2 regions of the Amycolatopsis sp. NPDC057786 genome follow, and region 2 is predicted to be linked to the other one. Evidence: riboswitches for the same ligand, from Rfam matches in the RefSeq annotation. Region 2 holds a riboswitch; the other holds the start of a gene.
What was found. A riboswitch is a leader RNA that binds a small molecule or an ion and turns the genes downstream of it on or off. The one in region 2 is predicted to bind cobalamin.

Region 1 (4,363 bases), on a different contig from region 2:
CCTCGTCGCCGAGGACGGGTTTGAGGCCGGGAGGAGCGGGCGCGAGTTCGCGGACCGGCCACGTCGCGCCGAGCCAGCGCTGGTCGACCGAACGTGGCAGGGGGATCGAGGTGAGCGGCGGGACCCGCTCGCGCAGTGCCCCGGTGACCTTTTCGACGGCGTTCGCCATGGTGACCATCTCCCCGCTGAGACCGGTTGCCACTCCACCATCGCACCCTTATTGACGCCTTGACAATACCTCGGTGGAGTTCCGTGAAGGCCTCCTTGAGGGACCCAGAGTCCCTCAAGGAGGCCTTCACGGACCGGTCAGGCGAGTTCGGCGCGGACCGTGCGGGCGGCCGCGACGAGGTTCCGCAGGGCCGGTTCGACCTCGGCGTACCCGCGTGTCTTCAGGCCGCAGTCCGGGTTGACCCAGATCCGCTCGGCGGGCACGGCGCCGACGGCGGTTCGCAGGAGCCCGCAGACCTCGTCGACGCCGGGGACACGCGGCGAGTGAATGTCGTAGACGCCCGGCCCGACGCCGCGGCCGAAGCCCGCCGCGCCGAGGTCCGTGACGACCTCCATCTTCGACCGCGCGGCCTCGATGCTGGTGACGTCGGCGTCGAGCGCGTCGATCGCCTTGACCACGTCGCCGAATTCCGAGTAGCACATATGCGTGTGGATCTGCGTCGCGTCGTCGATCCCGGAGGTCGCGAGCCGGAACGACGAAACGGCCCACCCGTAGTACGCCTCGTGCGCCGCCGCGCGCAGCGGGAGCAGCTCCCGCAACGCCGGCTCATCCACCTGGATGACGCGGATGCCCGCCGCCTGCAGATCGTGCACCTCGTCGCGGATGGCCAGCGCCACCTGGCGGGCGGTCTCACCCAACGGCTGGTCGTCGCGGACGAAGGACCACGCCAGGATCGTGACCGGGCCGGTCAGCATGCCCTTCACGGGCTTGCCGGTCAGGCTTTGCGCGTAGCGCGCCCATTCGACGGTCATTGGTTCCGGACGCGAGACGTCGCCGTACAGGATCGGCGGCCGGACGCAGCGCGAACCGTAGGACTGCACCCAGCCGAAGTCGGTGGCCGCGAAGCCCGCCAGCCGCTCGGCGAAGTACTGCACCATGTCGTTGCGCTCGGGCTCGCCGTGCACCAGCACGTCCAGGCCGAGGTCTTCCTGCAGCCGGATGACGCGCTGGATCTCGGCCTTCATCGCGGCCTCGTAGCCCGCGTCGTCCAGCGAACCCGCCTTGCGCGCCGCCCGCGCTTTGCGGACCTCGGTGGTCTGCGGGAACGAACCGATCGTGGTGCTCGGCAACGGCGGCAGCTCCAGCGCGGCCTGCTGCGCCGCCGCGCGCCGGGCGTAGGGGGAGCGGACGGTGTCCTCCGGCCGCAGCGCCTCCAGCCGGGCGCGCACCCCGGAGTCGGCCAGATCGGCGGCCGCCGCGCGATCCGCGGCCGCGGCACGGGCGGCGGAGAGGTCGACCCCCTCTTCCTTCAGTGCGCGCCCGAGCAGGACGACCTCGTCGACCTTCTGCTTGGCGAAGGCGAGCCAGCCCTTGAGGCGTGGGTGGAGCCCGTCCTCCCGCTCGACGTCGTAGGGCACGTGCAGCAACGAGCAGGACGTCGACACACTGACCGACCTGGCGGTGCCGAGCAACGTCGCCGCCCGGCTGAGCGCGCGGGCCGGATCGGTGCGCCACACGTTGCGCCCGTCCACGACGCCAGCCAGTACCTCCTTGTCCCGCAAGGCGGGCTCGGCGGCGACAGCGTCCACAAAGGACTCATCGGTGACGAGGTCGACGGCGATCGCGTCGATCGGGGAACGGGCGAGCACGCCCAAGCCGCGACCGAGACCGCCGAAGTACCCGGCGACCAGGATCTTCGGTCGCGCGGTCTCCTTCGCGAGCCGGTGGTAGGCGCGGATGAGCGCGTTGAGTTCCCGCTCGGTGCGGTCCGCGGCGAAGGCGGGTTCGTCGAACTGGACCCATTCGACGCCTTCGTCGTGCAGACGCCTTAGCAGCTCGACGTAGCCGTCGAGAAGGTTGTCGAGCAGGTCCAGCGGGCGGAAGCCCTCCGGGGCGGTCTCGGACGGCTTCGCCAGCAGCAGGAACGTCACCGGGCCCACCAGCACGGGCCTGGTCTCGACGCCGACCGCGCGGGCTTCGCGGTACTCGTCGAGCGGTTTGGTGCCGGTGAGCGAGAACGTCGTGTCCGGGCCGAGTTCGGGGACGATGTAGTGGTAGTTCGTGTCGAACCACTTCGTCATCTCCATCGCCGGCGCGTCCTGCACCCCGCGTGCGGCGGCGAAGTACGTGTCGAGCGGCGAGAGACCGAGTGTCGTGAAGCGCTCTGGCAGCGCGCCGAACAGCTCGGCGGTGTCGAGCACCTGGTCGTAGTGGGAGAAGGTGTTGCAGGGGATGGAATCCAGCCCCGCGTCCTGGAGTTCGCGCCAGGTCCTGGTGCGCAGCGCGCGGCCGGTGCCGAGCAGTTCGGCCTCGTCGATCTTGCCCGCCCAGTAGCGTTCGACTGAACGCTTGAGTTCCCTGTCCGGTCCGATCCGGGGATAGCCCAGCACTGTCGTGCCGATTTCGGTCACAGCTCTCTCCTCGCGAGCTTGTCGGGCGAGCCCGGAGCGCGCAGGAGTGACCGCCGTTCGGTCGCGCCCATCCCACGAGGCCCGGACTCACGCACGCCGTCGGCGCGCGTACCACGGGCAGGTCTTCGGACTCGTGGGCGACTCGCTCGTTCCTACCGGCCGTCGCTTCCCGGGGCGCCATGTCCCAGTGCTTTACCGTGTCTCGCACGGTGACGGCTTTCGTTCCCACATACCGCTGCGGGGCAGTCCCGGATTCACACCGGGTTCCCTGTTACCTCGACCGGCCGGGAAGCCGGGCGAACCAGTAGCACTCCGGAGCGTACCGAGGGGCGCTAGTGGCCCGCTGGACATGTGACGAACCGGACGCCACGCGTGACCAGACGGACGACACGCGTGATCAGATGGACGACACGCGTGATTGAACGGCGAACTCGCGTGATCGGGGGCGTAACTCGGGTGATTGAGGGCGTAACTCGCGTGTCTGGAAACGGAACACGCCGGGCGGAGGCCGCCCGGCGTGTCGTCCGTCTGATCACGCGAGTTCGCCGCTCAATCACGTGAGTTACGTGTCTGAACACGCGAGTTACGTGTTCGAGCACGCGAGTTGCGTGTGGGGGGTCAGTCCCAGTCGAGGGCTCCGCCCGACTGGTACTCGATGACGCGGGTCTCGAAGAAGTTCTTCTCCTTCTTGAGGTCCATCGCCTCCGACATCCACGGGAACGGGTTCTCCGTCTCGCCGAAGATCGGCGCGAGACCGATCTGCTGCGCCCGCCGGTCGGTGATGAAGTGCATGTACTGCTCGATCAGCTCGGCCGAGAGCCCGAGCATGCCGCGCGGCATGGTGTCGCGGGCGTAGGCGACCTCGAGTTCGCACGCCTCGGTGAGCATGGTGCGGACCTCGGCCTGGAACTCCTCGGTCCACAGGTGCGGGTTCTCGATCTTGATCTGGTTGATGCAGTCGATGCCGAAGTTCAGGTGGATCGACTCGTCACGCAGGATGTACTGGTACTGCTCGGCGATACCGACCATCTTGTTCCGGCGGCCGAGCGAGAGGATCTGCGCGAAGCCGGTGTAGAACCACATGCCCTCGAAGATCACGTAGAAGGCGACGAGGTCGCGCAGGAAGGCCTGGTCGGCTTCCGGCGTGCCGGTCTCGAAGTCCGGGTTCTCCAGGTTCTGCGTGTACTTCAGCGCCCACGCGTCCTTGTCCGAGATGGACGGGACCTCGCGGTACATGTTGAACAGCTCGCCCTCGACCAGGCCGAGGCTCTCGCAGATGTACTGGAAGGTGTGCGTGTGCACGGCCTCCTCGAACGCCTGGCGCAGCAGGTACTGGCGGCATTCGGGGTTGGTGATCTGCCGGTACACCGCGAGCACGATGTTGTTGGCCACCAGGGATTCCGCGGTGGCGAAGAAACCGAGGTTGCGCTTGAGCATGGTGCGCTCGTCCTCGGTGAGGCCGTCGGGCGACTTCCACAGCGCGATGTCGGCCTGCATGGCGACCTCGGTCGGCATCCAGTGGTTGTTGCAGCCGGCGAGGTACTTCTCCCACGCCCAGGTGTACTTCATCGGCAGCAGCTGGTTGACGTCGGCGCGGGCGTTGATCATCCGCTTGTCGTCGACGTTGATCCGGGCGGCGCCGACTTCGATCTCACCGAGGCCGGTGGCGTCGGTGGCGGGGTCAAAGGTGGTCATAAAGGCTCCAAGAGGCGTCGTGAGTGGTAAGGACGGTTAGAACCGGCCTTACCACTCACGAGGATGTTTACTGGCAGGCTTCGCAGTC
Region 2 (4,363 bases):
CCGAGGCCGAACGCCGCGGCCGCCGCGGCACCGGCCAACACTGTCCTGCGCGTGGTCTTCGCACTGTTCATACCGCGAATTCTGGGGCGGTCAGCGGACGATCGGGCGTGGCATGTCCGGCATCCTGCGAAGCTTGTCCCCGGACAGCCCGTACTGGTGGCGGAACGCCGAGCGCAGGGTTTCCGCCGAGGCGAACCCGCACTGCCTGGCGACCGCGGAGAGCGGCAACGCGGTGGACCGCACCAGCTGGGCCGCCGCTTCGGTCCGCGCCATCCGCACGGTCCTGGCCGGGGTGCTGCCCAGATGGGCGGTGAACAGGCGGGTGAGATGCCGGGTGGTGACCCCGGCACGCGCCGCCAGCGCCGGTGGGCTCAGGTCCTCCGTGAGATGCGCGGCGATGTATCCCAGCAGATCCAATACGACCCGGTTGCTCGGCGGCGGAGCGGCCAGGAACGTACTGATCTGCGCCTGGTCGGCCGGGCGGTGCAGATAGGTCACCAGTTCACGGGCGACCTCGCGGGCCAGTGTCGGACCGTGGTCGTCCTCGATCAGCGCGAGCGTGAGATCCAGCGCGCTGATCACCCCGGCCGAGGTGAAGACGTTGCCGTCACGGATGTAGAGCGGGGCGGGATCCACTGTCACGGCGGGAAAAGTCGCGGCGAGCAGCTCGCTGTAGCCCCAATGCGTGGTGACCCGCCGGTCGTCGAGCAACCCGGCGGCCGCCAGCACGAACGTTCCCGTGCACACCGAGGCGACCCGCCTGCTTCGCCCGGCCAGCCGCCGCACCTGCGTCAGCAGCCGCTCGTCCTTGGCGGCCGCCTCCGTTCCCGCGCCGCCGACCACGAGCATCGTGTCCATCCGCCCCGACACTTCGGCCAGCCGCCGGACACCGGCGAGCAGGATCCCCGACGAACTCCGCGTCGTCCGCCCTTGCACCGTGGCCAGTTCGACGGCGTAGGGCGGCGCCGCACCGTGTGAGTTCGCGATCTCCATCGCCCCGCTGGGACAGGCGACGTCGAGTATCTGCGCGTCGTCGAAGGCGACGATCACCACGCGGCGCACCGAATCCATTCCAGTCCCCACACGGAAAACCTACCCGCCGGAGTCAGGCGCCGGTCGGGTCAGCGCAGTGCCGTCAGGACGTAGTCGTCGCCGAACTGCCACACCGGAGCCACTTCCGCGAAGCCCGCCTCCCGGAGCAGCCTGGTGTGCTCCTGTGGGCTCAGCCGGTTGCCGTAGCCGGTCGAGATGCCGCGCAACTCCTCGGCCGTGAACCGCTCTCGCAGCGCGGGATCGGCGGCGACCGCGGCCCACCAGGCCTTCCATTCCTCGTTGGCGCCGACCCCGGCACGAGCCGCACGCCGGTCCTTGACCACCTCGGCGAGGGCGCGGATGCCGGGTTGTTCGTCGTAGAAGTGGTCGCCGTTGACCAGCGCTCCGCCCTCCCGCAGCGCTCCGGCGAGGTCACGGTAGACCTCGGCGAGCCGCTCGGGACGCAGCCAGTGCAACGCGGTCGTGGAGACCGCGGCGTCGACCGGCCCCCACGTCAGCCAGCCGCTCTCGGCGAGGTCGGCATGGAGGTACTCGACCTCCGCCTCCCGCGGCCGGGTGGCCCTGGCGAGGGCGAGCAGGAACGGGTCGTCGTCGACGCCGATGACCCGTGCGCGCGGCAGCCGCGCGGCGAGCCTCGTGGCCAGCGATCCCGGCCCGCAGCCGAGGTCCAGCACCAGCGGATCGGCGACGTCACGGCAGACGTGCTCGACGACATCGATCAGCACGGCGAAGCGTTCTTCGCGGTCGGCGATGTAGCGTTCCTGCTGGATGTCCCATCGGCGCACCCAGTCCGCCGCGAGCTTCTCGTCCACCGGCCTCCCCTTCGTGATCTTGATCCTGTGTAGCACACCCCTGGCATGGGTTACCGTGGGCGCCACAACGCAAGAAGGTGCCCGTCGGGGGAAGCCGGTGTGAATCCGGCGCTGACCCGCAACCGTGAACGACCTGGGAAGACGTCCCAGCGCCGTGAGCCGGACTGCCCGCCGGGTACCGCCAGCCCCAACTGTCGTGGAGTACGGAGCGGGGTCCCGTTCACGTGCGGCCGCGCGCCCGGGACAGTGCTCGATGTCCCGGAGGTTCCTATGACGCGTCATCCGCTCACCCGCCGGCGGCTGCTCGCCCTGGCCGCTCTCACGCCGCTGGCCGCGTGCGGGACCGCGCCCGCGGACACCGGCCGGCTGAGGGTCGCGTTCTCCGCGGGCGGCTCGAAGGAGACCCTGGACCCGTCCCAGGTCTCCCTTTTCGTCGACCAGGCGCGGGCCAAGGCGCTCTTCGACACGCTGGTCGCCTACAACGCCGACACCTCGTTGCGGCCGCGGCTGGCCGAGTCCTGGGAGAGCGACGATTCCGGCACACGCTGGCGAGTACGGCTGCGGCGGGCGGCCTTCCACGACGGCCGCCCGGTCACCGCGGACGACGTGCTCTACACCTTCCGGCGGATCGCCGATCCCGCATTGGCGTCCTCGTCACGCCAGTATTTCGCGAAGGTGGATTTCGGCCGCAGCAAAGCGGTGTCCCCCACCGAAATCGAGCTGACGCTGACCGCTCCCGACTTCGAATTCCCGTCGGGCTGGGGTGCTCCCGGCGCGGAGATCGTGCCTGCCGGGACGACCGACTTCACGGCGCCGGTCGGCTCCGGTCCGTTCCGTTTCGTCTCGTTCACCCCCGGCGGTCCGGCGGTGTTCCGCAAGAACGAGTCCCATTGGGACGGCGCGCCGGGTGTCGACGAGCTGGAATTCGTACCGGTCAACGAGGAAGCCGCCCGCGTCAACGCCCTGCTGTCCGGGCAGGTCGACTACGCCCACGATCTCGCGGCCGGTACCGCCGCCCGTTTGGCCGGTGACGGCCGCGTCTCGTTGCTCGAAGCCAAGGGAACGACGATGCAGGGCATGATGCTGCGGGTGACGCGGCCGCCGTTCGCCGACCCGAGGCTGGTGCGCGCCGTACTGTCCGGAGTGGACAGAGAGGCGCTGAACCGCGTCGCACTGGCCGGACGCGGTGAAATCGGCAACGACCTGTTCGGCAAAGGACTCCGCGGGTACGCCGCCGGTATCCCCCAGCGCGGACGCGAGGTGGACCTGGCCCGTTCGCTCGTCCGGGAGGCGGGCGCGGAGGGGCTGGCCTTCGCCGTCGAAACCAGCGACGTCGATCCGGGTTTCGCCACCGCGGCCACGTTGATTTCCCAGCAGTTGGGCGAAATCGGGCTGAAGGTCACCCCGAACACGCGCGCGTCGAGCACCTACTTCAGCGAGATCAAGACGAAGGGGGTCGCCGCGCTCACGCGCACGGCGACCCTGCCGGTGCCGACGTTCCTCAACCAGCGCTTCCGGACCGGCGGTTCGAACAACGTCAACGGTTTCGCGTCGCCGGAGTTCGACGCCCTCATGGACCGGGCCGCGGCCACCGCGGACGAGGGTGCCCGGCTGGCGCTGTTCGGTGACGCCCAGCGGATCGTGCACGAATCCGGCGGCCTGCTCGCCTGGGGGTTCAGCACCTGGACGATCGGCGTTGCGAAGCGGGTGACCGGTTTGGTGACCGCGCCGCCGAACACCTTCGACTGGGCGAGGTTCGACCGCGCCCGGCTCTCCTGACGTGCCGGGTTACGCCGCCCGGCGGCTGGGCTTCGCCGTTCTGCAGGCGATTTTCGTGCTGGTCGCGACGTTCGCCGTGACCGCGTTGCTTCCCGGCGACGCGGCGTCGGTCGTGCTCGGCGAGCAGGCCACCGACGAGCAGGTGGCGACCGTGCGCCACCGGCTCGGCCTCGACCAGCCGGTCCTCGACCGATTCGGGCACTGGTTTTCGGGGCTGCTCACCGGTGATCTCGGCCGGTCGCTCGTGACCGGCGCCCCGGTGACCGACGAGATCGCCCGCCGCTTCGCCGCGACCGCCCTGCTCGCCGGGGTGACCCTGCTCGTGCTCGTACCGCTCGCGCTGGGCATCGGGGTGACCTGCGGGCTGCGCGAAGGGTCGCGGATCGACCGGGTGCTCACCTCGGTCACGCTGTTCCTGCACGCGATCCCCGAGTTCGTCCTCGGTCTGCTGCTGGTCGCCGGATTCGCCGTCTACACGGGTTTGCTCCCGGCGACCGCGGCCGGAACCGAGCTGACCGCGCACCCCGAGGTGCTGGTGCTGCCGGTGATCGTGCTGGTCGCCCGACAGCTGTGCGACGTCGCCCGGCAACTCCGGATCGGGATCGCCGAGCAGACCAAGGGCCAGGTGGCCGGGCATCTGCGTCTGCTCGGCCTGCCCGAACGCACCGTGGTGCTGCGGCATCTCCTGCCCGCCGCCGCGGCCCCCGCCGTGCAGCAAC

Region 1: another riboswitch for cobalamin. It lies ahead of metE (5-methyltetrahydropteroyltriglutamate--homocysteine S-methyltransferase); the one in region 2 lies ahead of ACFVM3_RS14075 (ABC transporter substrate-binding protein).

Annotation. Positions count from the first base shown of each region.
Region 1 covers NZ_JBHVKW010000020.1:38,443-42,805, forward strand. The annotation lists gene ACFVM3_RS14355 (cytochrome P450) at 1-169, opposite strand, end outside; gene metE (5-methyltetrahydropteroyltriglutamate--homocysteine S-methyltransferase) at 307-2,580, opposite strand; cobalamin riboswitch at 2,679-2,901, opposite strand; gene ACFVM3_RS14365 (ribonucleotide-diphosphate reductase subunit beta) at 3,199-4,275, opposite strand; gene ACFVM3_RS14370 (ribonucleoside-diphosphate reductase subunit alpha) at 4,343-4,363, opposite strand, start outside.
Region 2 covers NZ_JBHVKW010000019.1:74,122-78,484, reverse strand. The annotation lists gene ACFVM3_RS14090 (DJ-1/PfpI family protein) at 1-71, opposite strand, end outside; gene ACFVM3_RS14085 (GlxA family transcriptional regulator) at 91-1,071, opposite strand; gene ACFVM3_RS14080 (class I SAM-dependent methyltransferase) at 1,122-1,865, opposite strand; cobalamin riboswitch at 1,902-2,056, shown strand; gene ACFVM3_RS14075 (ABC transporter substrate-binding protein) at 2,136-3,644, shown strand; gene ACFVM3_RS14070 (ABC transporter permease) at 3,646-4,363, shown strand, end outside.